One region of the Clostridioides sp. GD02367 genome, then DNA from elsewhere that is predicted to be linked to it. Evidence: riboswitches for the same ligand, from Rfam matches in the RefSeq annotation. Region 1 holds a riboswitch; each other region holds the start of a gene.
The links. Region 1 has a riboswitch for FMN ahead of Q3223_RS11705 (ECF transporter S component). Riboswitches for the same ligand answer to the same signal wherever they lie in the genome.
Positions count from the first base shown of each region.

Region 2: another riboswitch for FMN. It lies ahead of Q3223_RS13615 (MFS transporter); the one in region 1 lies ahead of Q3223_RS11705 (ECF transporter S component).
Region 3: another riboswitch for FMN. It lies ahead of ribD (bifunctional diaminohydroxyphosphoribosylaminopyrimidine deaminase/5-amino-6-(5-phosphoribosylamino)uracil reductase RibD); the one in region 1 lies ahead of Q3223_RS11705 (ECF transporter S component).

Region 1 is NZ_JBJODK010000007.1:159,059-169,601, forward strand. Features, by position in the region: gene tsaD (tRNA (adenosine(37)-N6)-threonylcarbamoyltransferase complex transferase subunit TsaD) at 1-441, opposite strand, end outside; gene rimI (ribosomal protein S18-alanine N-acetyltransferase) at 447-923, opposite strand; gene tsaB (tRNA (adenosine(37)-N6)-threonylcarbamoyltransferase complex dimerization subunit type 1 TsaB) at 913-1,629, opposite strand; gene tsaE (tRNA (adenosine(37)-N6)-threonylcarbamoyltransferase complex ATPase subunit type 1 TsaE) at 1,629-2,081, opposite strand; gene Q3223_RS11700 (DUF4116 domain-containing protein) at 2,219-3,259, opposite strand; gene Q3223_RS11705 (ECF transporter S component) at 3,596-4,201, opposite strand; FMN riboswitch at 4,325-4,442, opposite strand; gene Q3223_RS11710 (amidohydrolase) at 4,502-5,668, opposite strand; gene Q3223_RS11715 (Tex family protein) at 5,813-7,954, opposite strand; one part of gene prfB (peptide chain release factor 2) at 8,101-9,132, opposite strand; one part of gene prfB (peptide chain release factor 2) at 9,134-9,208, opposite strand; gene secA (preprotein translocase subunit SecA) at 9,223-10,543, opposite strand, start outside.
Region 2 is NZ_JBJODK010000010.1:34,505-45,047, forward strand. Features, by position in the region: gene clpX (ATP-dependent Clp protease ATP-binding subunit ClpX) at 1-1,139, shown strand, start outside; gene Q3223_RS13595 (chromate transporter) at 1,210-1,737, opposite strand; gene Q3223_RS13600 (chromate transporter) at 1,725-2,237, opposite strand; gene lon (endopeptidase La) at 2,409-4,772, shown strand; gene yihA (ribosome biogenesis GTP-binding protein YihA/YsxC) at 4,762-5,373, shown strand; gene Q3223_RS13615 (MFS transporter) at 5,569-6,939, opposite strand; FMN riboswitch at 7,120-7,235, opposite strand; gene Q3223_RS13620 (ATP-binding protein) at 7,522-8,601, shown strand; gene Q3223_RS13625 (DUF881 domain-containing protein) at 8,820-9,500, shown strand; gene Q3223_RS13630 (GspE/PulE family protein) at 9,529-10,543, shown strand, end outside.
Region 3 is NZ_JBJODK010000014.1:19,551-30,093, reverse strand. Features, by position in the region: gene Q3223_RS15970 (ArsB/NhaD family transporter) at 1-672, opposite strand, end outside; gene Q3223_RS15965 (sodium:alanine symporter family protein) at 1,141-2,592, shown strand; gene Q3223_RS15960 (hypothetical protein) at 2,770-3,198, opposite strand; gene Q3223_RS15955 (hypothetical protein) at 3,470-4,084, shown strand; gene ribE (6,7-dimethyl-8-ribityllumazine synthase) at 4,271-4,732, opposite strand; gene Q3223_RS15945 (bifunctional 3,4-dihydroxy-2-butanone-4-phosphate synthase/GTP cyclohydrolase II) at 4,837-6,030, opposite strand; gene Q3223_RS15940 (riboflavin synthase) at 6,053-6,718, opposite strand; gene ribD (bifunctional diaminohydroxyphosphoribosylaminopyrimidine deaminase/5-amino-6-(5-phosphoribosylamino)uracil reductase RibD) at 6,749-7,861, opposite strand; FMN riboswitch at 7,994-8,115, opposite strand; gene recQ (DNA helicase RecQ) at 8,303-10,543, shown strand, end outside.

The DNA.
Region 1 (10,543 bases):
CTCAACCAAGTGGGTATGACCTCCAGATACTATTAATGTTATAAAAGGAGGTTTCAAATCCTTATGCTCTATATAGTTTGCACTTAGATGACCTTCTATGTGATTTACTCCTACAAGTGGTATATTCAAAGTATATGCAAGTGCTTTAGCATAAGATAAGCCTACTAGTAAAGCTCCTACTAATCCAGGTCCATATGTAACTGCAACATGGTCTATATCATTAAATCCTATATTTGCTTTATCTAAAGCCTCCTGGACAACTATATCAATATTTTCCACATGTTTTCTTGAGGCTACTTCTGGGACTACACCACCAAACTTTTTATGTGTTTCTATTTGGGTAGAGATTATGTTTGAAAGTACTTCTCTACCATTTTTTAAAACTGATGCAGCTGTTTCATCACAACTACTTTCTATAGCTAATGTTATTATATCACTCATAAACTCTACACCTCCTTTAATTGGTTCCACATTATAATTGCATCTTCTTTATTATCACTGTAGTATTCTTTTCTTATTCCACCCATTTTAAATCCATATTTTCTATATAGATTTTGTGCTATTTTATTTGATGCTCTAACTTCTAATGTCATAGACACAATATTATTGTCTTTGCACAAATCAACTATACCTTTTATCAACTTGTCTCCTATTTTTTTGCCTCTGTAGTCACTATGAACAGCCACATTATTTATATGCCCTTCATCAAGTATAAGCCAAATTCCCACATATCCAACAACTTTTCCATCTAGTTTAGCTACTATATACCTTGCTACTTCATTAGATAACTCTTTTCTAAAAGATTCTTTTGACCAATAATCTTCAAAACAATTTTTTTCTACTTCAAAAACTTCATCTATATCTTTAATAGTCATTTCTTCTATTTTTATATCATCTACTATTAGTTTTGTATTATCTTTCATCATTTAGCCTCTTCATTTTTTCATCATATTGTACTTCAGCTTGAGATTTTCTGATATACATAGGATTTATTGTATAACAAGTATGTACATCTATATTTTTATTATATTTACTTAATGCCAAAGAACATAAACTTCCTGCATTAGACACATTGTTAACTGGCGAAGGTATTTTTATATTTTTTACATTCTCTAACCTATCTTTATATTTATATACAGCTTCTCCAACTACTATAAATTCTTCATCACTTGATACTATTTCCTCTAATAAAGTATCAAATTCTACAACATTAACACCCTCTAATTCTATTAGCTCTCCATTCTCAAGTTTATATTTAGCTGAATAGACTTGATTTTTCTGTGCATCTAATATACAACATATCTTCCTCTCACATAGATTCATGTTATTTGCTAGGGATTCCAAAGAATTCACTGCTATTATTGGTATATTATTTACATGAGCCATAGCTTTTACTGTAGCCATACCTATTCTAAGACCTGTAAATGAGCCAGGACCTATACATATAGCTAATAAATCTATATCTTTTATACTTAAATCACTCATGTTCAACATACTTTCTATCATTGGCATAAGTTTTTGCGAATGAGTTTTTTTGTTATTTACTGTAAACCCACATATTAAGCTATCATCTTCTACAACTGACACACTTGCTGCCATAGAAGATGTATCCATACCTAGTATTTTCATTATTTAATCAACTCCTCAACTATCTCTTTGTAAAACTCTCCCTTTGGAGTTAATATCATTTCTCTTCCTTCATCTTTATATTTTAATTCTATATTTAAATATTCTTTTGGAAGTATATCTTCTATTAGATTAGCCCATTCAATTATGCAAATTCCATTTGAATTTACATATTCCTCATATCCAATATCATACATTTCATCACTGCTACCTATTCTATATACATCAAAATGATACAAAGGTACTTTGCCTTCATATTCATTTATTATAGTAAAAGTTGGACTTGTTATATAGTCTTTTATGCCTAATGAATCTGCCAAACTTTGTGTCATTGTAGTTTTCCCAGCCCCTAAATCTCCTACTAAACAGATAACACTACCTTCTTTTAAGAGTTTACCTAATTTATATCCTATTTCTCTAGTTTTGCTTTCATTTTCCAAATATATTTTTGCCATTAATTCATCTCCATTTTGATATAATCGTCATGTGAATTTATATCACTGCTTAATTAATTATAGTATAAGCCTCAATTATTATAAAGTACTTCTATTTATCTTTTTTATCTTTCAATATTAATAATCCTATCTAAATCTTATATACATTCTTCAATATAAATCTTCACATATTCCTTTGCCTTGCAATTCTGCTTTAAGGCTTCTCTACATATTTTCTCAGATTGTTCTTTTACATACTTGAGAGATTTATAATTTTCCTTTACTGCTTCAATGCACATTCTCTCTGTTTGATTTTTTATATACATTAACATCTTTCCATTTCGCCTTACAATTTCTATACATATATCTTCTGTATAGCTATCTATGTAACTTAACACATCTTTAATATTATATCTTTTATCTAGATATCTTATGGCTTTTATACATATTGCTTCTGTCTTATTATTAACGAACTGTAGACTTCTTCCATCTTGTTTGACAGCTTCCATACATATATTATCTGTTTGCTTATTTACATATTGCAATGCCATACCATTTTGATTTACAGCTTCTATACACATTTTATCTGTTTGATTTTTTACATATTGTAGTGCTTTATAATTTTGCCTAATCGCTTCCATACATAATTCTTCGCTCTGCTCTCTAACATATGCAAGACATCTACCATCTTTTTTAATTGCTTCTAAACATATACTCCTTGTTTGAACTTCTAAAGCTTTTAAAATACTTACAACATCTATATTAGAAGAACACCTTATTACTTTTATAATAAGCTCATCAGTTTTATTTCTTACATATTTAAGTGCATTACAGTCCTTTTTTATGGCTTCAAGACATATATACTCTGTCTGTTCTTTTACATATTCTAGTGCTTTATAGTTATATCTTATCGCCTCTAAACATAATTCTTCTGTTTGTTCTTTTATATACTCTAGTGCTTTATAATTCTGCCTTATTGCTAGTATACACATCCCATCAGTTTGATTTTTTATATTTTTTAATTCACGATAATCATACTTTACACTTTCCATATTTTCAATATATTCATTTGTAATATACTTTAAAGACTTTTCCAATTTTGAGTTATCAATACCTATATGAATATTTTCCCAATTACTATTAAAATAATACCCTTTATCATCTAAAAATAAATTTTTCAATTTTTTAGATATGTTCATCTATATACACCCCTATCATTATTAAATTAGATATTATTAATAAATAAAGCATAAATCTTTATTTATTTTTAATAATATCTTTATTTTTTGTTTATTATAAATTCGCTTTGTGTATTATAGATACCTTTTTAGTATTTTAATAGTTAATCGTTTTAATTCTTCCTTTATTTCAAAAATTAAACTTGTCTAAATATTTCTTATTTTATATACAATTTTTGATAAATTAATAAAGCCATAATATATTTAATATATCAATCACAGTGTAGGACTGAAGTTACAAATAAATTATGGCTATTCAATGCGTTTAATTTTAAAATTTTATATTTTCTTGTCTAATTATTTTTTTATTACATTACCCATTTTTTTGTAAAGTGGTAACGTTACTAAGGATATTACAACAGCCTTTAATACATTAAATGGAGCTATCATCCAAATTACAAAAGTAAATAAATCATGAACTTGAGGGTTTATAGCTGAACCTAGACCTATTATAGCATCTAGTCCCATTAATTGCCCATAAAGTGGTAACATTACAAAATAATTCACCAATGAACCAATTATAGTCATAGTTATTGTTCCTAATACAAATCCAATTACTACACCTTTTAAATCTTTACTTCTCTTATATGAATAACAAAGTATAAGTACATAAGAGCCACCAATTAATATATTTGCAAATTCTCCTACTCCTCCAGTTGTTGTCGCTGTTATCATTTGTAGTATATTTTTTACTACAACTACACCAAATCCAACTAATGGTCCTAAAGACATTCCGCCAAATATTGCTGGGATATCTGATAAGTCAATTTTTAAGAAATCTGGAAAAATACCTGGTATTGGGGCTTGAATAAACATCAATAAATAAGATATTGCAGATAAAATTGACATAACCACCAAAGTTCTTGTTGAAATCATATTTCCTCTTTTTACTGTATTTTGCATAACTACTTTCCTCCTAATCAATAGTTTATATTTTTTAGGAAAAACAAAAAACTCGAAGATCCTATCTTCGAGTTTTTATGGACATAGTTTAAACAAACTAAAATAAACTTATTTATATTCCATAAATATCTTCTCTCATCCAGACTTTACTGTCGGCTTTGGAATCTCACCAAATCAACCACCTAAGTAGTTCGCGGGCTATACCGCCGGTAGGGAATTTCGCCCTGCCCCGAAGATCTTCTTTGATTTTTTAATTTTCCTTACACTCTTATATTAGTTAATTTTTTAATAATTGTCAAGTTATTTTTTCTCATATACTATTTTTCCATTTATTATAGTGTAAAGCACATTACTTTGAATCTCTAGTGGGGAATTATCCCATATTACTATGTCTGCATCTTTACCAACTTCTATAGAACCTACTTTATCTTCTATTCCTAAAGTCTTAGCTGGATTTATTGTAATTGATTCTATTGCCTTTTCTTCTTTCATACCATGTTTAACAGCTATGCCTGCACATATTGGAAGATATTGAACTGGTATCACTGGATGGTCTGTCATTATACATACATCAAGACCTGCATTTGAAAGTATTCCAGCTGTATTAAATGTCAAGTTTCTAAGTTCAAACTTAGACCTTTCTGATAAAGATGGGCCTACTATTACAGGAAATCCTTCTTCTACTAATTCTTCTACAACAAGATGACCTTCTGTACAATGGTCTAATGTAAGTTTTAAGTTAAATTCTTTTGCAATTCTTATTGCTGTAAACATATCATCAGCTCTATGAGCATGTGCCTTAAATGGAATTTCTCTCCTCAATACAGGTATTAAGCTTTCCATTTTTATATCATATTCAGGCTTTTCACAGTCTTCATCATCATGGCTCTCATATACATCAATATCCTCTAGATATTCTTCTGCTTTTTTTAAGTTCTCTCTAAGCAAAGCCGCTATAGCCATTCTAGTCTGTGGAGATTTATCATCTTGACCATAACAACTTTTTGGATTTTCTCCAAATGCTATTTTAGATGCAACTGGATTTTTTATTACCATTTTGTCAATTCTTCTTCCATATGTTTTTATGGCTATACATTGACCACCCATAACATTTGCACTTCCAGGTGTTGTACATACAGAAGTTATACCACCTTCAAAAGCTTCTTTAAATGTTCTATCCATTGGATTAATACCATCTATAGGATTTAGTTGTGGTGTTATTGGGTCAGTTTCTTCATTTCCATCTGCCCCTTCAAAACCTATGCCATCTTCCCATAGCCCCAAATGAGTATGAGCATCTATAAATCCAGGGAACACAAGTTTATTACTTGCATCTATTATATCAACATCTAAAGGTGCTATTAGATTTTCCCCTATTTCTATTATTTTTCCTTCATCTATAAGGATATCTCCTTGAATTATTCCATTTGTTACGGTATTTATTTTACCATTTTTTATAAAAATCATTCATTTTCCTCCTGATTTTCAAGACTCTCGTATTTCTTTCTAACATTGTTTTTTACAATATAATTTTACACTTTTTTAATACTTATATATTCTATAAATCATACTTACAAATATAGTATCAAAAACAAACATACATAAGCTTATTTATTTTTTCATTGATAGAGCTACTCTCTTTTTATTTAAGTCAATTCCAATAACTTTTACATCGACTATATCTCCTACTGTAACAATACTCATAGGGTCTTTTACAAAGCTATTACTCATTTCTGATTTATGGACTAATCCATCATTTTTTATTCCGATATCTACAAATGCACCAAAATCTACAACATTTCTTATTGTACCTTTTAAAGACATTCCTTCTTGTATGTCTTCAATTTTTAAGACATCAGTTCTAAGAATAGGTTTTATTCCTTCTTCTCTTGGGTCTCTTCCTGGCTTTTTAATTTCAGATATAATATCTCTTAAAGTGACTTGACCTACTTCCAGTTTTTCACTTAATTCTCTCAATCCAATCTCTTTTATTCTCTCATCTATTTCTTCTATATTTTTATTTTTTATATCATTTAAAGAGTATCCTATTATCTCAATCATTTTTTTGCATATATCATAACTTTCAGGATGCACACCTGTATTATCTAGTGGGTTTTTACCATCTAAGATTCTCATAAATCCAGCACATTGAGTAAATGCTTGAGGTCCAAGTCTTTTTACTTTTTTAAGTTGTACTCTTGATGTGAAGTCTCCATTTTCTTCTCTATATGCTATTATGTTTTTTGCAATGGCCTTACTTATTCCTGCAATATGCTCTAGTAGAGAGTATGATGCTGTATTTAAATCTACTCCAACACTGTTTACAGAATCTTCAACAACACCATCTAGTACTTCTTCTAGTCTCTTTTTATTTAAATCATGCTGATATTGACCTACACCTATACTTTTAGGGTCTATTTTTACAAGCTCTGCTAATGGGTCTTGTAATCTTCTAGCTATAGATATAGCTCCCCTTATTGATACATTTATATCTGGATGTTCTTCGTTCGCAAGTTCAGATGCCGAATAAACAGAGGCTCCAGCTTCACTAACTATAACATATTGTACTTCCCTATCTATCTCTTTTATCATTTCTGATACAAAAGTTTCTGATTCTCTAGATGCAGTACCATTACCGATTGAAATTATATCTATATCATATTTTTCAATCAATCCTTTTAAAACTTTCTTTGCCCCTTCCACATTATTTTGAGGGTCTGTTGGGTATACTGTTGTATAATCTAATAGTTTACCATTTTTATCTACTATAGCTATTTTACATCCAGTTCTAAATGCGGGGTCAAATCCCATAACTACCTTGTCTTTAACTGGTGGTTGAAGCAATAAACTTTTAACATTTTTTCCAAATACACTTATAGCTCTTTCTTGAGCTATTTCTGTTAAATGATTTCTTATTTCTCTTTCTATTGATGGAAAAATTAATCTTTTATAAGAATCTTCTATTGAGCTTACGATTTCTTCTTTATTTTTGAAATTTTTATCATTTACATATTCATTTATTATGTAATTTAAAACTTTATCATTATTTATTTCTAACTTAACTTTTAGGAAGTTCTCTTTTTCTCCTCGATTTATCGCCAAAACTCTATGTGGAGCCATACTCTTTACTGCTTCATTATAATCATAATACATATCATAAACTGATTTCTCATCAGTAGAACTTTTGCTAACTATCATGCCTTCTCTTAAAGCTAATTCTCTTATATATTTTCTAATCTTAGCATCATCTGAAACTAATTCTGCAATTATATCTCTCGCACCTTTTAATGCATCTTCAACAGAAAGAACTTCTTTCTCCTCATCAATATAATTCTTTGCTTCTATTTCTATACTATCTAGACTATTCTCTAGTATTGACAATGCTAAGTTTTCTAATCCCTTTTCCTTAGCTATTATTGCTCTAGTTCTTTTCTTTTGTTTATATGGAGCATAGATATCTTCTACTTCTTGTAATGTCTTTGCTTTTTCTATATTTTTTGTTATTTCATCTGTTAGCTTTCCTTGCTCATCTATTAGTCTAACTACATCATCTTTTCTACTTTGAAGGTTTCTTAAATACATCAATTTTTCATGAAATTCTCTTAGTGTGACATCACTCATCTCACCAGTCATTTCTTTTCTGTACCTAGCTATAAATGGTATTGTATTACCCTCATCAATAAGTTTTAATGTATTGTTTATTTGCTCATCTCTAAGATTAAATTCTTTTTTTAAGATTTGATTTATATCCAATTTTTTCACTCCTAATGTTAGTTTTTTCATAAGTATAATAATAAACAGAACGAAGGCTGAGGGTTGTCGTCCTCAGCCTAAGTGCTGTAAGTGCATAGTAAGCACTAACCTTCTTATACATATCTCTTAATTACAGTGCATATTTATTAAACTGTTTTATTCATTTTTAAGTATTCATTAATAAATAGGTCTATATTTCCATTCATTACACTATCTACATTTCCAAACTCAGCATTTGTTCTATGGTCTTTAACCAATTTATATGGTTGAAAAACATATGACCTAATTTGACTACCCCATGTTATTTGTGAATATTTCCCTTGTATGTCTTCTATTTTTTCTTTTTGTTCCAATTCTTTTAATTCTATCAATTTTGCCATCAAAAATCTCATAGCTCTATCTTTATTTAGATGTTGAGACCTCTCATTTTGACACTGAACTACTACACCTGTAGGGATATGTGTTATTCTAACTGCTGAATCAGTTGTATTTACATGTTGCCCTCCAGCTCCAGATGCTCTATATGTGTCTATCTTTAAATCTGATGGATTAATTTCTACTTCTATGTTCTCATCTAGCTCTGGTGTTACATCTATAGATGCAAATGAAGTATGTCTTTTTCCTGATGGGTCAAAAGGAGATATTCTTACCAACCTATGAACACCTTTTTCACTCTTTAAGTATCCATAAGCATTTGTTCCCTCTACAAGAATTGTAGCTGTCTTTATTCCTGCTTCAGGGTCTGATATTATATCTAAAAGCTTAACTTTATAGCCCTTGCCTTCTGACCATCTTATATACATTCTCAAAAGCATCTGAGCCCAATCTTGGGCATCTAATCCACCTGTTCCAGCGTTTATAGATAATATGGCATTATTTTTGTCGTACTCTCCACTTAGAAGAGTTTTTATTTTAATTTCAGATAATTTTTCTTCTATTGATTCTATGGACTTTTCTATATCCTTTTCTACAGAATCATCCTCTTCTTCTAGACCTATTTCAATTAATACTTCTATATCTTCTAATAAATTTTTTAAACTTTCATATTCTTCTAGTGTCTCTTTTAAAGATTTATTTTCTTGAAGTACTCTTTGAGCAAACTCATTATCATTCCAAAAATCCTGTTTGTTCATCTTTTCTTCATTAATCTGCATCTTTTCCATCAATGAAGCTATGTCAAAGAGAAACCCTCAATTCTTCTAAATTTGAAGCTATTTGCTCCACGCTATGTCTATACTCTTGTATCTTTAACATTTAATCCTCCAAGATTATCTACCACAACAGTTTTTATATTTTTTACCACTTCCACAAGGGCATAAGTCATTTCTTCCAACTTTTTCATCTTTTTTAACTGTTTTACTTGTTGGAAGTGTCCCATCTGATGGTGAAGATAGATTTTCAACATCTACAACTGCTTTTCTTTCCACTGGAGTTTCTATTGTTATATTAAATAAATATCTTACAGTATCTTCTTTGATATGTTTATTCATTTCATCAAACATGTCAAAACCTTCCATTTTATAAGCAATAACTGGGTCCTGTTGACCTACAGCACGAAGACCGATACCTTGACGTAATTGGTCCATAGCATCTATATGGTCTATCCAATGGTTATCAACAGCTTGAAGTAAGATTACTCTCTCAACCTCTCTCATTCTTTCATAGCCTACTTGTTCTTCTTTTGAAGTGTATATCTTCATAGCTATTTCATAAACTTTTTCTGTTATTTCAACTGGATTAAGTTTTTCTATTTCTGGTATCTCTATGCTACCTTTTGGTAAGAACAGATTATACATATGCTCTTTAAATCCATCTTCATCAAACCCTTTATCTTGTGTATAAAGAGTCACAGCTTCCTCTATTATAGAATGAGTCATTGACTGTATTTGCTCTTGTAAATCTTCACCTTCTAATACACGCTTTCTTTCTGCATATATTATTTCTCTTTGTTTATTCATAACATCATCGTATTGAAGTACATGCTTTCTTATTCCAAAGTTTTTACCTTCAACTTTCTTTTGTGCTCCTTCAATAGATTTAGATAATATTCTATGTTCTATTGGCATATCTTCTTCAAGACCTATTTTATCTACAATTCCAGATATCCTATCACTTCCAAACAATCTCATAAGGTCATCATCAAGACCTATATAAAATCTTGAACTACCTGGGTCACCTTGACGACCAGCACGACCTCTCAACTGGTTATCTATTCTTCGAGATTCATGTCTCTCTGTACCAATTATAGCAAGTCCACCTGCTTCTACAACTTGTTTTTGTTCTTCTTGTGTTTGTTGTTTAAACTTTTCAAATAGTCTTTCATACTCCGCTCTAGCTTCAAATAGAGTCTCATTACCTTTTACAGGTATACCTTCTATTGGAGTATCTACCCTATTTACTATTTCCTCTTTAAATCCATTTCTTCTCATTTCTCTCTTAGTTAAGAAATCTGGGTTTCCACCTAAAACTATATCTGTACCACGACCAGCCATATTTGTAGCTATTGTAACAGCGCCTAATCTACCAGCCTGTGCTATTATCTCTGCCTCTTTATCATGATGCTTAGCATTTAATACTTCATGTTTAATG
Region 2 (10,543 bases), on a different contig from region 1:
TTGAACTTTGTGACGAAATTATTCAAGAAGAAATAGAAGATACTATAGATGAAGATACTACATCATTACCAAAGCCAAAGGAAATGATGGAGATTCTAAATGATTATGTAATAGGCCAAGAAAAAGCTAAAAAAGCTTTATCAGTTGCAGTTTATAATCATTACAAGAGAATATACAGTAAAAAATCTAGTAACAAGGATATAGAAATTCAAAAGAGTAATATACTTTTACTAGGACCTACTGGTTCTGGAAAGACATTACTTGCTCAAACTCTAGCAAGAACTCTTAATGTACCTTTTGCAATGGCTGATGCTACATCATTAACTGAAGCTGGATATGTTGGAGAAGACGTTGAAAACATACTTCTAAAACTTATTCAAGCTGCTGATTTTGATATAGAAAAAGCTGAAAGAGGTATAATATATATAGATGAGATAGACAAAATTGCAAGAAAATCTGAAAATCCATCTATAACTAGAGATGTAAGTGGTGAAGGTGTTCAACAAGCCCTTCTAAAAATATTAGAGGGTACTGTTGCAAATGTTCCACCACAAGGAGGAAGAAAACATCCTCATCAAGAATTCCTAAAGATAGATACTACTAATGTATTGTTTATACTAGGTGGAGCTTTTGATGGATTAGAAAAAATAATCCAAAAACGTGGTGGAGATAAAACACTAGGTTTTGGAGCTAAGATAGAAAGTAAGAAAGAATTAGATTTAGGAAAGCTATATGAAAAAGTACTTCCAGAGGATTTATTAAAATATGGTATAATACCTGAATTTATAGGAAGAATACCAGTTTTAGCTACTTTAGAATTACTGGATGAAGATGCATTGATGCAGATATTACAGGAACCTAAAAATGCTCTAGTAAAACAGTATAAAAAACTATTGGAGTTGGATGATGTTGAACTAGAATTTGAAGAAGGTGCTCTTCGTGCAATAGCTAAAAAAGCTATAGAAAGAAATACAGGAGCTAGAGGGCTTAGAAGTATAGTTGAAAGCGTAATGATGGAGACTATGTTTGAGGTACCATCTAGAGATAATATAAAGAAGGTTATAGTAACAGAGAAATCTGTGAACGAAGACTCAGTAAATCCTATCATAGTACTTAAGGATCAAGAGGAAAGTGCATAAGATGATGAAAAGGAGCTTTAAAGGCTCCTTTTTTTATGTTAATATGCTTAATATAAAACTAGATATTACATTATAAAAATGAGAGTAATATACCTAGAACACCAAAGACGAATACAATTGCAATAGAACCAATTTTTCCTTTATATAAAAGGTAAAAGGATACTATAAATGCAATTATTCCATATAAGTCCCAATTAACTTCTTTGGCAGATGAAAAAGCTGCCGATAATATGAATCCTAAAGTAATTGGTCTAAGAACCATCAATAAGTTTTCTACTTTTTTATTATTTTTGAACTTAGAAAATAACTTTGATATAATAGTTAGACCTACTAATGCAAAAATCGTTACACCAATAGTTGCAGACAGAGAACCAAAAAAACCTGCAGTCTTAAACCCTACAAATGTAGCACTATTTATTGCTACAGGGCCTGGTGTAGATTGTGATATAGCAAGTAAATCCAAGAATTCTTGATTAGTTATTAGGTGGTATTTAGATATAAATTCTTGTTGAATAAATGGCAGCATGGCATATCCACCGCCAAAACTAAAGGCTCCTATTTTAAGGAATATTAAAAAGAGTAGTGTTATTTCTGACATAGACTATATACACCTCCTCCAATTATTAAATAAATAGGGCTTATATTGAATACACCAACAGATAAAACTGCTATAATTAATAGTAGTATGTTAGTTCTAGACTTTGGCAGTTTCTTAAACATGCTCGTAAAAGAATACAATATAAGAGCTATTACGACAGGGGCAACTCCTTTAAAAAATCCATCTAAAATTTTAGATGATGAATTTTTAAAATATAGATATGATAAGACTAATACTATACAAAATGATGGTAAAGCAGAGCCTAAGGTACATATAAGAACTCCTGGTATACCATAAAGTTTATATCCTAATAATACAGATATATTAACTGCCAGTACTCCAGGGTAACTTTGAGCTATGGATAGAAAATCAATAAATTCTTCCTGCTCTAAAAGCTTTTGTTTGTTTACAAGTTCATCTTGTATAAGAGGAACCATAGCGTATCCACCACCAAACGTAAACGCACCGATTTTTAAAAAAGTTAAAAACAATTTCAACATAATAGAAACCTCCAAAAGATAAATAACATCTAAGTATACTAACATTAATATTATATCATAATAAAATAGTAATATAATATGCTAAGAATTTATCATTAATGTTGAAAATTAACTTGTTCGAATACATAATATTAAAATCAAAATAATTAGACTAGAAAAGGAGTAATGTTGATGGAACAAAATTATACTAAAATAGATCATGAATTACCGCTAATTCCTCTAAGAGGATTAGCAATATTTCCATATATGATATTAAATTTTGATATAGGAAGAGAGATATCTCTTAAAGCTTTAGACCAAGCTATGATGGAGGAAGAACTTATATTTTTAACATCTCAAAAAGAAGCTGAAGTTGATGAGCCAGGAGAAGACGATTTTTATCATGTAGGGACAATTTGTAAAGTTAAACAAATGATAAAATTACCAGGAGATACAGTTCGTGTTTTGGTTGAAGGTGTATCAAGAGGTAGGGTAAAACAAATAGAACAAGAAGAAGGGTATTTCAAAGCAGTAATAGAAGAAATAGTCTTTGATAGTGACAATTTAGATAGTGAGACAGAAGTTGAAATTGAAGCATTTGTAAGAAATGTATTTGATGCCTTTGAAGAATATATAAATATCGGAAACAGAGTATCACCAGAAATATTAATATCTTTGGCTGATATAGAAGATGTTGATAGATTTATAGATACAATAGCTGCCAATATATATCTAAAGTCAAGCCAAAAACAAGAAATATTAGAAGAATTTGATATTAAGAAAAGACTTGAGCTTATTTATTCTATATTATTAGAGGAGATAGATATACTAAAAATAGAGAAGAAGATAACTTTAAGAGTTAAAAAACAGATGAATAAAGTTCAAAAAGAATATTACCTTAGAGAACAATTAAAAGCAATACAAAAAGAATTAGGTGAAGAAGAAGATATAAATTCTGAAGCTGATGAATACAGAGAAAAGCTTAAAAAAATAAAAGCACCTAAGACAACTAAGGAAAAAATAGAAAAAGAAATAGATAAATTTTCAAAGATATCTTCAATGTCTCCAGATGTATCTGTAAGTAGAAACTACTTGGATACTATATTTTCATTGCCATGGAATAAGGAAACAAAAGATAAGCTGGATATAAATAAGGCAAATGCTATACTAGATGAAGACCATTATGGATTAGAGAAAGTAAAAGAAAGAATACTAGAATACTTAGCTATAAGAACACTTGCTAAATCACTTAAAGGTCCTATAATATGTCTAGTTGGTCCTCCAGGAACAGGAAAGACATCTATAGTAAAATCAATAGCTAGAGCGTTGAATAGAAAGTTTGTAAGAATATCTTTAGGTGGAGTTAGAGATGAAGCAGAAATAAGAGGTCATAGAAGAACTTATGTAGGTTCAATTCCAGGAAGAATAATCAATGGAGTAAAAGAAGCACAAACAAAAAATCCTGTATTTTTATTTGATGAGATAGATAAAATGGCAGCAGATTATAAAGGTGACCCAGCTTCAGCAATGCTAGAAGTATTAGACCCAGAGCAAAATAAGGATTTTGTAGACCACTACTTAGAAATACCTTTTGATTTATCAAAAATACTATTTGTTACAACAGCAAACAGTCTAGGTAATATACCAAGACCATTATTAGATAGAATGGAAATAATAGAAGTATCTGGATATATAGAAGAGGAAAAATTAAATATAGCAAAAAAATATTTACTTCCAAAACAAATTAAAGAGCATGCTTTAAAAGAAAACTTCATAAAAATGGATGATGAGACTTTAAGAAGTATAATAAATCATTATACAAGAGAAGCAGGTGTAAGAACACTAGAAAGAACTATTGGTAAAATTTGTAGAAAAGTTGCAAAAAAATATGTTGAAGACCCAACTCTTGAAGAAGTTATTGTAAATAAGTCTGACTTAGAGACATATCTTGGAAAAGACATGTTTAAGTATCAACTTGCAGAAGTTAATCCTCAAATAGGATTAGTAAATGGTCTTGCATGGACAGCAGTTGGTGGAGTTACACTTGAAGTAGAAGTAAATGTACTTAAAGGTAAAGGCGAAATTGTATTGACTGGGAAGCTAGGAGATGTTATGAAGGAATCTGCTAAGACAGGTATATCTTATATAAGATCAATAGTGGACAAGTTTGATATAGACCCAGATTTTTATAAGACAAATGATATTCATATACACATTCCAGAAGGTGCTGTTCCAAAAGATGGACCATCAGCTGGTATAACTATGGCTCTTGCAGTAATTTCAGCACTTACTAAAAGACCTGTCCCAGGCAATATAGCTATGACAGGAGAGATAACTTTAAGAGGTAGAGTATTAGCTGTAGGAGGAGTTAAAGAAAAATTATTAGCAGCTCATAGAGCTGGTATAACAAAAGTATTAATTCCTAAAGAATGTGAAGCTGATTTAGATGAGATACCAGAAAATGTAAAAGAAAAAATGGAGTTTGTACTTGTAGAACATATGGATGAAGTATTAGAACAAGCTTTGTTAAAGAGTGGTGAGAAGAATGAAAATTAGAAGTTCAGAGATAACTATGAGTGCTGTGAATAAATCACAGTATCCAGCAGAAGGTATTCCAGAGATAGCATTAGCTGGTAGGTCAAATGTTGGGAAATCATCAATAATAAATACATTGCTTAATAGAAGAAACTTTGCTAGAACTAGTCAAACACCAGGGAAAACTAGAACTATAAACTTTTATCTAATAAATAATGAATTTTATTTTGTGGACCTTCCAGGTTATGGATATGCAAAGATAGCTAAGTCTGAAAAAGAAAAATGGGGAGGCATAATGGAAAGATATCTAGAAAGTAGACAAGAATTATGTTCTATATTTCTACTTGTAGATATTAGACATGAGCCTACAGCAGATGATAAGCTTATGTATGAATGGATAAAACACTTCGGATATAACTGCGTGATTATTGCAACTAAGGCAGATAAAATATCTAGAGGACAATATCAAAAACATATAAGCATAATAAGAAAAAAATTACAAATGGAAAGTAGCGAAAAAGTAATCCCTGTTTCCTCATTAAAAAAGACTGGTGTTGAAGAATTATGGGAAGAAATTGTAAATCAATATAATCAACATGGATATGAGATAACGGTAGATTAGTTATAACTATATTAATATCAAAATAAAATATAGGATGCCTCAAAATAGTCCTAATGGATATTTTTTGGCATCCTTGTTGTTTATAAACAATAGATATTAGCAATTTATTGTTATAAATTAAAAAAACTGCAAGGTTTGATATAAATTGGTATATTTAAAAACTTAGTCACTGATGAAATCAGAAATAAATTTTATCTAAGAAATAGATTTCTCTGTTTTTCTCATAAAGAAAATAGTTAGTATAAGTCCTATAAAGCATACTGTTGCAGCAATCCAATAAGATTGATTACTAGCTATAACATAGGCTGCTGTATGGCTTTTGAAATTTTGATTATATGTAAGGCTTTGTGCAAAGAAGCTACTAAAAAATGCTGTTCCAAGAGCAAATGATAAATTACGAACCGTTGCAAGAAAGCTGCCTCCATATCCTTGTTTCTGAGGAGGAACATCTGCAAGAATGCTACTATTGTTTGGTGAACTAAAAGCACCTAGTCCGAGTCCGAAAATAACTAAACATACAATTAAAAGATATAATGGTGAATCTGCTTTTAAAAGTGCCATTCCAACGAGTGAAATAGTCATAAATGAAAAAGATGTTGTTAGAATATTCTTTGCACCATGTTTATCAGAAAGAGAACCTGCAATAGGTGCTATAAGTACCATAATAAGTGGATGGACAGTCATTACAGAACCAGCCATCATAGGAGATAGATTTTTTAATTGTTCTAAATAAAATGGAAGTAGGAAAGATACTGCCATTTGAGGGAAGTAACAAGCGATTCCAATAATATTGCCTACAGTGAAATTTCTATTTTTAAATAAAGGTAAATCAATAAAGCTCTGTTCAAATTTTACTTCTCTTAATGCTAATAATAAGAAGATGATAAGTGATGCTATACCTAGATACAATCTTGTGTTTCCTTTTCCATTCATCGCAAGTAATATAAGTGTAGTACAAGTTGCAAATAGCAGAAGACCTGGAATATCAAAGCTCTTGTTTTGTTCATCTAAAGCAGGTCTAGGAAGAAATTTAATTCCAAGAAAAACTGCTATGATACCAATAGGTATATTGATAATAAAAATAGAAGGCCATCCAAAATGTTCTAAAAGTATCCCTCCAATTACAGGACCACTCATATTTCCTATACCAACTACAGCGCCAGTGATTCCTATAGCCTTTCCTTTTTCATTTGCTGGAAATGCATTAGAAACTATACCAAGTCCAGTTGCCATTAAAATACTTGCCCCAACTGCTTGAAATATTCTTGAAGAAATTAATGTAGATAAGTTGTGTGATACACTACACAGAAAAGAACCTATTGTGAATACAAAAAATCCTAATGTGTATAGACGATTTGAACCTACCTTATCACCGAGCTTTCCAAAAAATAACATAGTTGCTGTAACGACAAGCATATAAGCTGTTACAACCCACTGAATCTGTGACATGTTAATTTTAAAGTCAGTAGCAATTGTAGGATTTGCAATATTTAGTATACTTCCATCAAGAGTAGACATAAATACACCAATACAGATTATAATTAATACTATCCATTTTTGTTTCATGATAACACTCCAATCTTTTATATAATAGATTTTATAAGTACAGAATAGTTATAAAATAAACAACAAAAAAAGCACCTACATCTTAGGTACCTCGAATGTGTTTAATTTCATGAATAAATACGGTAGTTGAAGGAGTTGTATAGATTACTCATGTAAAATTACATAAAGGTACTCATATACTATTTTCTTCTACCATCCAGATTTTACTGTCGGCTTTGGAATCTGACCAAATTATGCCATAAGGCTCGCGGGCTTTTACCGCCGATAGGGAATTTCACCCGTTTCTGAAGAAAAACAGATGTATTTTGTAATATTATTTTAACATAAAATCATAATGGAAACAATTGGATTTGAATAAGATACAACTATATTACTGTATAAAGAGTTAAATTAGACTTCCAGATAAAAGCATATAAAAGTTAAATCACATAGTATAGAATCTACTATAATTAGATAAAATTAATTTTTTATTGGTATTAAATGATAAGTTTTAGATTTATCAAAAGCATAAAGTTGTAACAAAACTCGTATAATATTAATATCTTAATTAAGAGATATTGTAAATTATGAGGAGGCGCTAATATGGAAGGAAAGGTAAAGAAGGCATTTCCAGGTGGAAACACATCACAAGGCTCATATTCTTTTTTTGAATATATAATTCCTGAAAATGTAAAAAGAGTTTTTTGTTTAAAAGGTGGTCCTGGAGTAGGAAAATCCTCACTTATGAAAAAAATTTATAAAGAATTTTTAAGTAGAGGATATGATATTGAATTATATAACTGTCCTTCTGACCCAAGTTCATTGGACGGTGTAGTTATAAAGGAATTAGGCGTGGTACTTATGGATGCAACTGCTCCACACACTATGGACCCAAAGTTACCAGGAGCTTTGGACGAGATAATTAATTTAGGCGATTACTGGAACACAGAAGAGTTAGAAAAAAATAGACAAGAAATATCGGGATATGATAAGGATATTAGTAATGCATTTAAAAGGGCGTTTAAATTTTTAAAAGCGTCAGAACCAATCTTTAGAGATATAGAGGAAAAATATTCTGATTGTATGGATTATGGTAAAGTGAATCTAGTTACAGAAGAATTTATTAAAAAATTGTTTGATGGAGTTGAAAGCACAGGAAATTTGAAAAGAGAGAAGCATTTATTTGGTTCAGCTATAACTCCTGTAGGATGTTTAGATTATACAGAAAACATATTAAAAGATGTAAATAAGGTTTATTATTTAGATGGTGAAATAGGCACTGGAAAAACTACATTATTAAACAAAGTGTATAAGAAAGCTATTGAAAAAGGTTTAAATGTAGAAGTTTATCATTATCCACTTATACCAGAAAAAGTTGAGACTGTACTATTGACTGACTTAGATATTGGTATAACTACAAGCGCAACTTTTAAAGAAGAGGAAACCATTAATTTAAATCAATTTTTAAATAGAGAAAAATTACTTAAATATGAAGAAGATATTAAATTTGATGAGAAAGTTTTGGATGATTTAATTTGTTGGGCTGTATTAAATCTTAAGAGAGCGAAGTCTAAACATGATATTATAGAAAGTTACTATATCCCTAATATGAGATTTGATGAAGTTGGAAAATTAAGAGATAAACTAGTTAATAGAATTTCAAAATATGAGAAAAATGTATAAGAATATATATCTTAAATCAGATGATAATTATAAAATATAACTTTTAGTAAATTGGTGTAGCTGTGAAGCTATGCCATTTTGCTTTTTTTGATGTATGATATTATATACTAAAGATGAATTTTAATATATAAGTTTGATATAATAAATATATATAAAGGCTCAAGGTTTAATTAAAGAAAATTATCATATAAAAATAAATTTGTAAGGAGCAATACAGTATGAAAAAACCATATGTGTTTATAATACTAGCGAGTACTATTTTAGGTATACTTGTTGGAACCATATTTAGAGATTATAGTAATGAAGAAACAGTTTATACAAGTAAAGATAAGTCAATAAGAAAAGAAATAAAATTGACAGGAAAGTCTATAAAGGAATTAAAAAAGGAAAAGGATAAATTAGATAAAGAAATTGATTCAATGAAAAGTAATCAAAAAAATTCTAAAGAAATCTCAGAAATAGAAGCTCTTAGAGAAAATCTATCATATTCAGATGTAAAGGGCAGTGGAATAATAGTAAGTATAGATGCTATAGATGAAAAAACAGGGAATATAGCAAATAGTATAGACTATAATAAAATACTTGTAAAAGTTGTAAATGAACTAAAAGTAAATGGAGCAAAATACATAGAAATAAATGGCCAAAGAATCAATCAGTATTCAGAAGTTGTACTTGCAGGAAGCCATATAAATATAAATGGAGTTCCTGTAGCACAACCTTATGAAATAAAATGCATTGGGGATAAGGATAAACTCTCTGATTATGTGGATAAAGGCAGTGAATATTTAGACAGTATACAAACGACTTATCCAATGAAAGTAAGTATAAAAACTGAAGAAAATATCTCTATGAAAAAAATGAATATACCTAATAAATTAAAGTATATAAAGGGTGATTAAGATTATATTAGAGGAAAGCAGTTTACCAATGTTAATACCAGAAAAGCTTGCAAAAAAATATAATGTATTTCCAGTAGAATTTCAAGATGATAATTTAGTAGTAGAAATAGAAGATGAAGATATATATGCCATACAGGATTTGAGATTGGCTACAGGTAAAGAAATTATATTGAAAAAAGAGAAAAAAGAACTTATAAGTGAGAAGATTGATAAATATTACAATAACTTTGAACTTGATGAAGATTATGCAAAAAAATTATTTGAAAATCTTTTAGAAAAAGCTATAAAAGAAAATGCAAGTGATATACATATAGAGCCATTTGAAAAGCATTTAATAGTGAGAATGAGGGTAGATGGAGAATTAAAAGAAGTATCAAAGTTTTTAATCGATATATATCCATCATTATCTACTGTAGTGAAATTAAAGGCCTCAATGGATATAACGGAAAAAAGACTTCCACAAGATGGTAGAGTAGATATAAAGTTGGGAGGTGACCTAATTGATATTAGAGTTTCATCAATACCAACTGTATATGGTGAAAAAATTGTTTTAAGAATACTTAATAGAGATACTTTCTTAAAAGATAAGCTAGAACTGGGCTTTTCAAAAGAAGCAATAAAGTCTATAAGTAATATAATAAGTAAAAGAGCAGGAATATTACTAGTGACAGGCCCTACAGGCAGCGGAAAGACTACAACAGTATATTCCTTATTAAATGATTTAAAAGGTATAAATAAAAATATAATGACTATAGAAAATCCAGTAGAGTATAAGATGGATGGAATAAGTCAGATACAAGTAAATTCAAAAATAGGATTAAGTTTTGAGGTGGGTCTTAGAGCAATATTAAGACAAGACCCAGATATAATAATGGTCGGAGAAATAAGAGATGCAGAAACAGCTAAAATAGCAGTAAGAGCAGCTATAACAGGTCATTTAGTTATAAGTACTTTGCACACTAATGATGCAGTGTCTTCTATAGCTAGATTATTAGAAATGCAAATACCACCATATCTTTTAAATGCGTCTCTTATAGGTGTTA
Region 3 (10,543 bases), on a different contig from region 1:
AAGTAATGGTTTATCTTTGACAGATTTTTTTTCATCAAGTTTTAATATTGTATTTTTAGCTTTGTCATCTACAATAAGTTGTTTGCCATAAATAAATTTGAAGCATATTATAGTTACAATAAGTATTACTATAACAGCAGGGCCTAAATTTATTACAAAATCCATAAAACTAAGATTAGCAGCACTACCAATCATAATATTTGGAGGGTCACCTATAAGAGTAGATGTTCCTCCTATATTGGAAGCTAAAATTTGTGTTATTAAAAAGGGAACTGGATTAAGTCCCAATATTTGTGTGATAACTATAGTCATTGGACCAATAAGTAAGACAGTGGTAACATTATCTAATATAGCAGATAAAATAGCCGTTATAATAGCAAAACAAATCATTATTTTCCACGGGTCTCCTTTGGCTTTCTTTGCAGTCCAGATAGCTATGTATTCAAATAGCCCTGAGTTTTTGACAACAGCGACAAATAGCATCATACCAACTAATACACCAATAGTGTTGAAATCTATATGGCTCAATCCTTCATCAAGTGTAAGTATATTGAAAATTATCATTAATAGTGCACCACCAACAGCTGCTACAGATCGGTTTACCTTCTCTGTAATAATAGCTGCCATAACTATTAAAAATATACATATAGCTATTATTTGTTGAAATTCCATAATATAAGTACCTCCATTTGTATTATTTTGTGCCTAATGCTAGTACTATATATAGTATTACTTTTTTATTGTTTTTTCAATGGATGCATAAAAGTATATTATTTAACAAAGTTTCTGAGAAATTGACAGAATTTAAAGAAAATTTTTGTTATTTAAATAAATTTTAAAATAATCTCATTAGTAATAATATTAAACGACAAACAAAAAAATATACTATTAGAAATAGAATTTATTGTATTTAGAAGTAATTATAAAATATTAAATATATCTATATTATAAAAACAATAAAAAAAAATTGATTTTGAATATAAAACTGCAATATATTAAAAAAATTATTCATTTCAAACCTTGTAATTTGATTTTATAAATATTATAATTAAATTAATGAATTTTTAACAAGGAATTATTCATTTTTTTGATTTTAAGATTTATTAAGAAAACAAAACTAAATAGGGGGTAATTAATATAATGGATTTTTTAAATGGTATTTTAACAGGCATTAATAATGCAGTAGTATTTGTAAACAATTACTTATGGTCGTATATCTTAATTATAATGTTGGTTGTAGTTGGTATTTACTTTACTATTAAAACAAATTTTGTACAATTCAGATATTTTATAGAAATGTTTAGACTTCTGGGTGATGGTACAGCAAATAAAAGTGCAAAAAAGGAAGGGAAGATATCTTCATTCCAAGCATTTTGTATAAGTACATCTTCAAGAGTTGGGACTGGAAATATAGCTGGAATAGCAATTGCAGTAGTGGCAGGTGGTCCTGGTGCTGTATTTTGGATGTGGCTTATAGCATTAATTGGTTCTGCTTCTAGCTTTGTTGAGAGTACATTAGCTCAGATTTACAAAGTTAAAAATGGTCAAGCTTTTAGAGGTGGTCCAGCATATTATATGGAGCAAGGTCTAAATAAGAAATGGATGGGAGTTTTATTTTCAATACTTATAACTATATGTTATGGTTTTGTATTCAATGCAGTTCAAGCAAATACTGTTTCGCTTGCATTTAATAATGCATTTGGAATAAGTAAAATGGCTATGGGAATAGGTCTTGGAATTTTAACTGCAATAGTTATTTTTGGTGGAGTACATAGAGTTGCAAAAGTTTCTGAGATAATAGTTCCTGTATTTGCAGGATTATATATATTGGTTGCTTTAGCTATAGTTGGAATGAATATAACAGAGATACCAAAAATTATAGCGTTAATAGTTGAAAGTGCATTTGATTTTAAAGGAATGGCAATTGGTACTTTTATGGGAGTTGTAATGACTGGAGTGAAGAGAGGTCTATTCTCTAATGAAGCAGGTATGGGTAGTGCTCCTAATGCTGCTGCAACAGCACATGTAACTCATCCAGTAAAACAAGGTTTAATTCAATCTTTAGGTGTTTTTACTGATACTATAATCATATGTAGCTGTACAGCATTTATGGTATTATTATATTCAGATTATGCTAGTAGTGGGGCAACTGGAATTGAATTGGCTCAAGAAGCTTTAACTCATCATATAGGACCAATGGGGAACATATTTATAGCAGTTTGTATATTCTTATTTGCATTTAGTTCTATAGTAGGTAATTACTATTATGGAGAATCAAATATGGAATTTATGAGTGGAAGCAAGACTAAACTTAATATATTTAGAGTTTTCGTTGTAGGTATGGTTTTATTTGGTTCTCTTACTCAAGTAGAAGTAGTTTGGAATCTAGCAGACTTATTTATGGCATTGATGGCTATAATAAACTTAATCGCAATATCGCTTTTAGGAAAGTATGCATTTATCGCTTTAAAAGATTACACAAGTCAAAAAAAATCTGGAATAAAAGACCCTGTATTTATTGCAGATGAAATAGAAGGTTTAGAAAATGTATCAGAGTGGCACAAGGAATTACCAGAGGAAAATTTAGGATAAGAAATCACAAAACTATTTTGATAGATTGAAGTACACGTAAGTTATATAAATAAAATATTTAATTAATTTATATTACTGGAATTTTTAATTCCAGTAATATTTTTTATTATATAGTTTATTTTTTAAAATAGTTTACTTACTATAAATTTTTTCCTAAGATTTATTTTCTCTAAAATGTTATATAATTAAGTCTTGTAAATTGTATTCAAAACTTTCTAAGTGATTACAAAATAATCTAAACTCTTCTATAGTTTTGATTTCTTGTAAATTTCTCAAATCTATCATTATATTACTGTATTTATGCAACATAAAACTCATATCATATATTTCACATTTAACAAATCCATCTTGATAACTGTACTTATAAGGTTCATATTTTGAAAAATTTGACTCAAAGTATTTTATTTTAGCATAGCACAATTTGTGTATGTTGAACAAAAGAGCTAGAACAGATTCTTTAACTGCAAACTTGTGTGTGAAGTATTTTATAGTGTGGTATTTACCATGTTTAAACTCCCAAATTAAATTCTCATTTAAAGTAAGAGAATATTTTTCTATAAGGTTACGTTTATCTGGTGTTAAATCTTGTATTGAATATGTTTTCATAATTTATTCTCCTCATAAATATTTAATAAGCACATATTAAATCATAGTATTTTATTGCCACTTACTCTTAATTATATTGTATTGTATATTAAAAAAATAATAAAATAGATAATTAGTATAGTATTAATCTATGTTATAAATAAAAACAATAGCTTTAATAGTAATATATATATCTTTGTGGTATTTTATATTTAGAATCGTATTTATAATTATTTTAAGATTTTTAAAGTAACTTTGATGATTAATTTATATCTTAGAGGGGGTATGCAAATTGTTCAATAAGAAGGAATATATTGTTGTAGTATGCCATGATTGTTTTATTTTTTATAATAAAGATAATGACCTAAAAGAGAGTGTATCATTTTCAATACATCCCATTCCAAATGTGCCTTTTTATTATTATCTATTTGAAGGAGAAACTGAAAAATTTATTAGAGATATACAAGCAAAAGTTTCTATTAAGAAATCAGCTTTGTATATATTAATTCCAGATGATGCATTAAGTATAGACATAAAAATATTGCAAGAATTTTTTATGCAGTTAGGATGTCGCAAAATAATTTTTTCTAAACAAAATATTGTTTTGAGTAATTGTGAAGAAAATTATATTTCCATATCCTTTACAAGTAGAGCAATTGCCATTTCATATGTAAAAAATGGAGGAGCTGAAGCAGTAGATTTTTTTGATTACAATGAGATTGATTTTAAGAATCTGTCTTATATCATTAAAAACTTACATAATGATTGTGTATATTCTGGTTTAAAAATATATGTGAATAATATAGGAAGCTCTAATAATTATGAAGATATTGGAGAGATAGTTCAGGTAGATGATATTATAAATAATTTCAAAAAACTATATATTGAAAAAAATACATCAAGATAGAATTGTTAGTATATAAAAGTATACAGGTTTTATATATTCTAATGGGTAGGAGGTTAGATATATTATATTTGAAATTATTAAGTACCAAAAGAACAAATATGTTTTGTCCTTTTGGTATTTAGTATTTTATGTTATTTAGACAGATTTTGATATTTAATCAATACTACTATTTAATAATGATATTATTTAATCTAGAGATTTAAATAAATTTACCATTTCTAATGCACTCATAGCACAATCATAACCTTTATTTCCAGCCTTTGTACCTGCTCTTTCAATGGCTTGTTCAATATTTTCTGTAGTTACGATTCCAAAAATAACAGGCAATTCATTGTCTAAAGATACTTTTGCTATACCCTTAGATACTTCGCTACATACATAATCATAATGAGATGTAGCTCCTCTTATAACACATCCTAAACAGATTATAGCATCATACTTACCACTTTTAGACATTTTCTGAGCAACAAGAGGGATTTCAAAAGCTCCAGGTACCCAAGCTATTTCTATATTCTCTGGAGAAACATCATGTCTTAAAAGGCAATCTTCAGCACCTGATAAAAGTTTTGATGTTATAAATTCATTAAAACGAGAATTTATTATACCTATCTTTAAATCTTTTCCAATAAGTTTTCCTTCATATATCATTTTTTATTTCCTCCAATTTTATTTATGTTATAGATTTATATTTATAAATATATTTAATATTAATTGCAAATAATTACTTAGTAGAAAAAAATCATATTAATAACTTATATAATATCCAATAGATGTCCCATTTTATCTTTTTTAGTTTTTAGATATAGCTTATTAAAGTCATTAATCTCTTCGTTAATAGGAACTCTATTGTTGATTTTTATTCCATATTTCTCTAACTGATTTATTTTATCAGGATTATTACTTAAAAGGCTTATACTTTTTATGTTTAAATTTTTTAATATTTGAGCAGCCATATAAAAATCTCTCATATCTTCTTCAAATCCAAGCATTAGATTTGCTTCTACAGTATCATAACCTTCTTCTTGAAGTTTATAAGCTTTAATTTTATTTAAAAGACCAATACCCCTACCTTCTTGTTTCATATAAATTAAAACACCATTTCCATTTTCTACGATTTTCTTCATAGAAGATTCTAATTGTAATCCACAATCACATTTTAAAGAGTGGAACACATCGCCTGTTAAACATTCAGAATGAAGTCTAACTAGAGTATTTTCTTTATTTATATTTCCATAAGTAAGGGCAATATGTTCTTCATTTGAATATGTATCTTTATATCCTATGATTTCAAAGTTACCATATTTTGTTGGAAGGAAAGCGCTAGATACCTTTTCTATAGTAGTTTCATTTGTTTTACGATATTCTATAAGGTCTTTTATAGTGATAATTTTCAAATTATGTTTTTCTTTAAAAATCATTAAATCATCAACTCTTGCCATTGTACCATCATCTTTCATTATTTCACATATAAGACCAATTTCTTTAAACCCTGCAAGTCTAGCTAGGTCTACAGAAGCTTCTGTATGTCCATCTCTAACAAGGACTCCACCAGTTTTTGCTATTAGAGGGAAAATATGACCAGGAGTTTTGAAATCCTTACTTGTAGAATTCTCATCACAGAATAATTTTACAGTTTCAGCTCTTTCATATGCAGATATACCAGTTAGAGTATCTGCACCATCTATAGTAACAGTAAATGCTGTTTGAAATGTATCTGTATTTTCTCTGACCATAAGAGGTATATTTAAACTTTTAAATTTTTTTTCAGTAGCAGGTAGACAAATTAGACCTCTACCATATGTAGCCATAAAATTTATTGATTCAGGGGTAGCCATCTCAGCTGCCATCAGTAAATCTCCTTCATTTTCTCTACTTTCATCATCAACAACAATTACCATCTTTCCATTTTTTATATCTTTTATAGCTTCTTCAATAGTATTAAACATATAATTCACTCCTTTATCATTTTTAAAAACCATTTTTAAATAAAAAATCTTTATCTATATTTGATTTACAATTACTACTATTAGAATTTAATTCCTTGTAGTTATTAATCATAAAATTATTAACATACTTTCCAATTACATCACTTTCTAAATTAACAAAGTCTCCAACATTTTTTGTTAAGAGAGTAGTATTCAATTTAGTATGAGGTATGACAGAAACTTTGAATATTTCATCATCCAAATATGATATAGTTAAACTTACACCATCAATGGCAACTGAACCTTTAAGTATCATTGATGATAAGAGTTTTTTTACTGGTCGTATGCTCACTAAAACTGCATTTTCGTCTTTTTCAAACTTACAAATAGTACCTTTACCATCAACATGCCCTGTTACTATGTGACCTCCGAATCTTGAAGAAAGGCTCATGGCTCTTTCAAGGTTTACTTTGTCATTTGTATTTAATGAGCCTAAATTTGTAGAACGAATTGTCTCCATCATAACATCTGCTGTAAACTCATTTTTTCCTAGTTTTGAAACAGTTAGACAAACTCCATTTACAGCGATACTATCTCCAAGATTTGTACCATCTAATATTTTGTTTGATAGTATGGTTACTTGTCCGCTTTTGCCATTAGCAGTAATTTTTCTAAGTATTCCAACTTCTTCTACTATGCCAGTAAACATTATGACCTCCTGTACATATATTCATAAAATTTATTTTAAAACATCAGATTCTATCAAAACATCTCCATCTATTAAAGTTACATCATTAATTACTAGTTGTGTTGAATCTGCTAGACGAGTTACTCCTTCTCCAGAAACAAATGTAGGTGCGTCTTTACCACCTATAATTTTAGGGGATAAAAATAGTTTGACCTTATCAACTAATTTATTTCTAAATAGACTGTCATTAAGTGTAGAACCCCCTTCAACTAGTACAGAATCAATGTTTAGTTCTCCTAGTTTATACATTACAAATTTTAAATCAACTAAGCCATTTTTCTTAGGAGAAATTATGACTTCAACATTCTTTTCTTTTAATACTGATAATTTTTTACTGTCTTCACAACATGTGAAAACTATAGTTTTACTAGTTTTATCTTTAACTAAATTACTGTTAACTGGTAATCTCAGATTTGTATCTATTACTATTCTTGTAGGATGAGACACTTCATCTTGATTAAGTCTACAAGTTAGCAAGGGATTATCATTTAAAACTGTGTTTATACCAACCATTATACTATGATACTTATTTCTGTATTTATGAGTTAGGTATCTTGAAGACTCATTAGATATCCATTTTGATTCTAGTGATTTTGTAGCAATTTTACCATCTAGACTTACTGCCGATTTTACAATACAAAGAGGTTTTTTATTTTTTATGTAATAAAAGAATATTTCATTTAATTGTTTTGCTTCTTCTTCTAATATTCCTACAGTAACATCAATGTTGTTATCTTTTAATTTTTTTACTCCATTACCACAAACAAGTGGGTTTGGGTCTAGTGTAGATATGACAACCCTTTTAACTTTATTTTGAATAATTTTATCAACACAAGGTGGTGTTTTACCATGATGAGAACATGGTTCTAAATTCACATAAAGAGTAGAGTCTTTTAAACTTTGTTTAGCACTGTTTATAGCATTTACTTCAGCATGATTAGAGCCGAATTTCTCATGATATCCTTTGCCTATTATCTCACTATCTTTAACAATTACACACCCAACCAGTGGATTTGGACTTGTAAAACCTTCCCCTTTTTTAGCTAATTCAAGAGCTTTTTTCATATAATAAATATCTTTTTCTTTTTGATTCACAAAATTCAAGATGTGTACACCTCCTGTTTAATTAGATAATTTTTAAACAAAAAACCCTGAGAATTAACTCAGGGTTTAGAATAATCTACAATAAATGTTTAATAAGAGCACAATAAAACAGCTCTACAAAAAACTCATTAAACATATCTTCTTCCATCCAGACTTTACTGTCGGCTTTGGAATTTAACCAAATCAACCAAGTTTTAGCTTGGCTCGCGGGCTATACCGCCGATTGGGAATTTCACCCTACCCCGAAGATTAAGTATTAAATTTATATTTAGAATGTATCATAAATTATTTTACTTTGCAAACAATTTTTTTCGAAATATATGTTAATATATAATATAGAACGTCTATAAACTTTGAAATACTGGGATTGTGAATATAAAAATAAAAATTTGAACATAATCAGGAAAGAAGTCTAATTAATTTAAATTAGGAGAGAAATATATGAATGAAAAACTTTTAGAAATACTATCAAAATACTATGGATATACAAGCTTTAGAAAAGGTCAAGAATCTATAATACATTCTATTTTGAGTGAAAAAGATGTACTAGCTATAATGCCAACTGGAGGTGGTAAATCTATTTGTTATCAACTTCCAGCATTGATATTAGATGGGATGACAATAGTAATTTCTCCACTTATATCTCTTATGAAAGACCAAGTAGATGCTTTAAAGACTATGGGGATTAATGCTGCTTTCATAAATAGTTCACTGAGCAATAAAGAATTTAATGAGATATTAAATAATATTAGAAAAAATAATTATAAAATACTCTATATTGCTCCAGAGAGATTAGATGCATATGAGTTTATTGAACTAATAAATAATAACAACATAAGTCAAATTGCAATAGATGAAGCACATTGTGTGTCTCAATGGGGGCATGATTTTAGATTGAGTTATAGAAGGATTTCTGATTTTATAAAGAATTTACCTAAAAGACCTATAATTACAGCCTTTACAGCAACCGCTTCAGAAGAGGTACGAGCTGATATAATAAATTTATTATGTCTAGAAAATCCAGACTATTATATAACCGGTTTTGATAGAGAAAACTTATCAATAAACATAGTAAAATCATCTAGTAAAAATAAATATATTTTAGATTATATTAAAAATCATAAAAATGAGTCTGGAATTATATATGCTGCAACTAGAAAGGAAGTTGAAAACATACATAATGGATTATCTAAGAGAAATATATCTGTATCAAAATATCATGCAGGTTTATCTAAAAATGAAAGAAGTAAAAATCAAGAAGATTTTATAAATGATGATGTGGATATAATGGTAGCAACAAATGCATTTGGAATGGGTATTGATAAACCTAATATAAGATGGGTTATACACTACAACATGCCTCAGAGTATAGAAAATTACTATCAAGAAATAGGTAGAGCTGGTAGAGATGGAGAGAAAAGTGAATGTGTGCTTTTGTTTTCTCCAGGAGATGTACATATACAAAAATATTTAATCGATATTGGAGTTGAGAATCCTGAAAGAAAGTTATTTCAACACAAAAAGCTTCAATATATGATTGACTTGGTTTACAGTAATTCATGTTATAGAAGGACAATATTGAATTACTTTGGAGAAAACTATATAGAAGATTGTAATAATTGTAGTAACTGTTTAGTAGAAGGTGAAATAGTAGATAAAACTATAGATGCTCAAAAAGTTATTTCATGTGTAGCTAGAATGAAAAGAAGTTATGGTGTTACTACCATTGTAGATGTACTTAGAGGTTCTAAGAATAAAAAGATTTTACAACTTGAATTGAATACTTTATCTACATATAATATTATGAAAGACTATTCAAATGAAGATTTAAAGAACTTTATAAATACATTGGTTTCCCATGGATTCTTGGATTTAGTTGAGACTTTAGGTAATGGAAATAGAGGAAGTTTTCCAACCATAAGATTGAATGATATGTCTATGAAAGTTTTAAAAGGTCAAGTGAAAGTTGAATTTAAAGAAATCGTGATGACAAAATCATTAGAAGTAGAAGATGAGTTATATAGTGCTTTAAGAGAGCTTAGACATTCAATAGCAAGTGAAGAAAGAATAGCTCCATATATGGTATTTGGTGATGGGACACTTAGGGCTATGTCTAGCAGTTATCCAGTTAATAAAGAAGAGATGTTAGATATATCTGGAGTAGGGGAAATTAAGTATCAAAAATATGGTAGAGATTTTGAAACAATAATTAAAGAACATGTCGAAAAAAACAACATAAACAAAAAAAGTGAAGAAAAAAATGTCGATTTATATAATGTTAATAGTGAGTTCTTTGAAGTTAATTCAGATAAAGCTCTATATGAAAAACTATTAAGTATTAGAGGTGAATATGCAATAAAAGAAAAAGTACTCCCATATATGATTTTATCCAATAAGACACTGAAAGAAATAAGTGGAAGATATCCAATTGATGAAGAGCAACTGAAGGACATTTCAGGTATAGGTGGAGTAAAAATTAAAAAGTATGGAGCTAGTATTTTGGATGAAGTCAAACAATATGTAAGAGAAAATGATATTAATGTTACTTGGGAAAAAAAGGGTAAAAGGAAGTTAATACTAGATGGAGAAAGTAGAAAAAATAATGAAATAGCATTAGATTTATTAAATCAAGGCAAGGATATACAAAGTATTAGCCAAGAACTAGAGATTTCATTATCGACT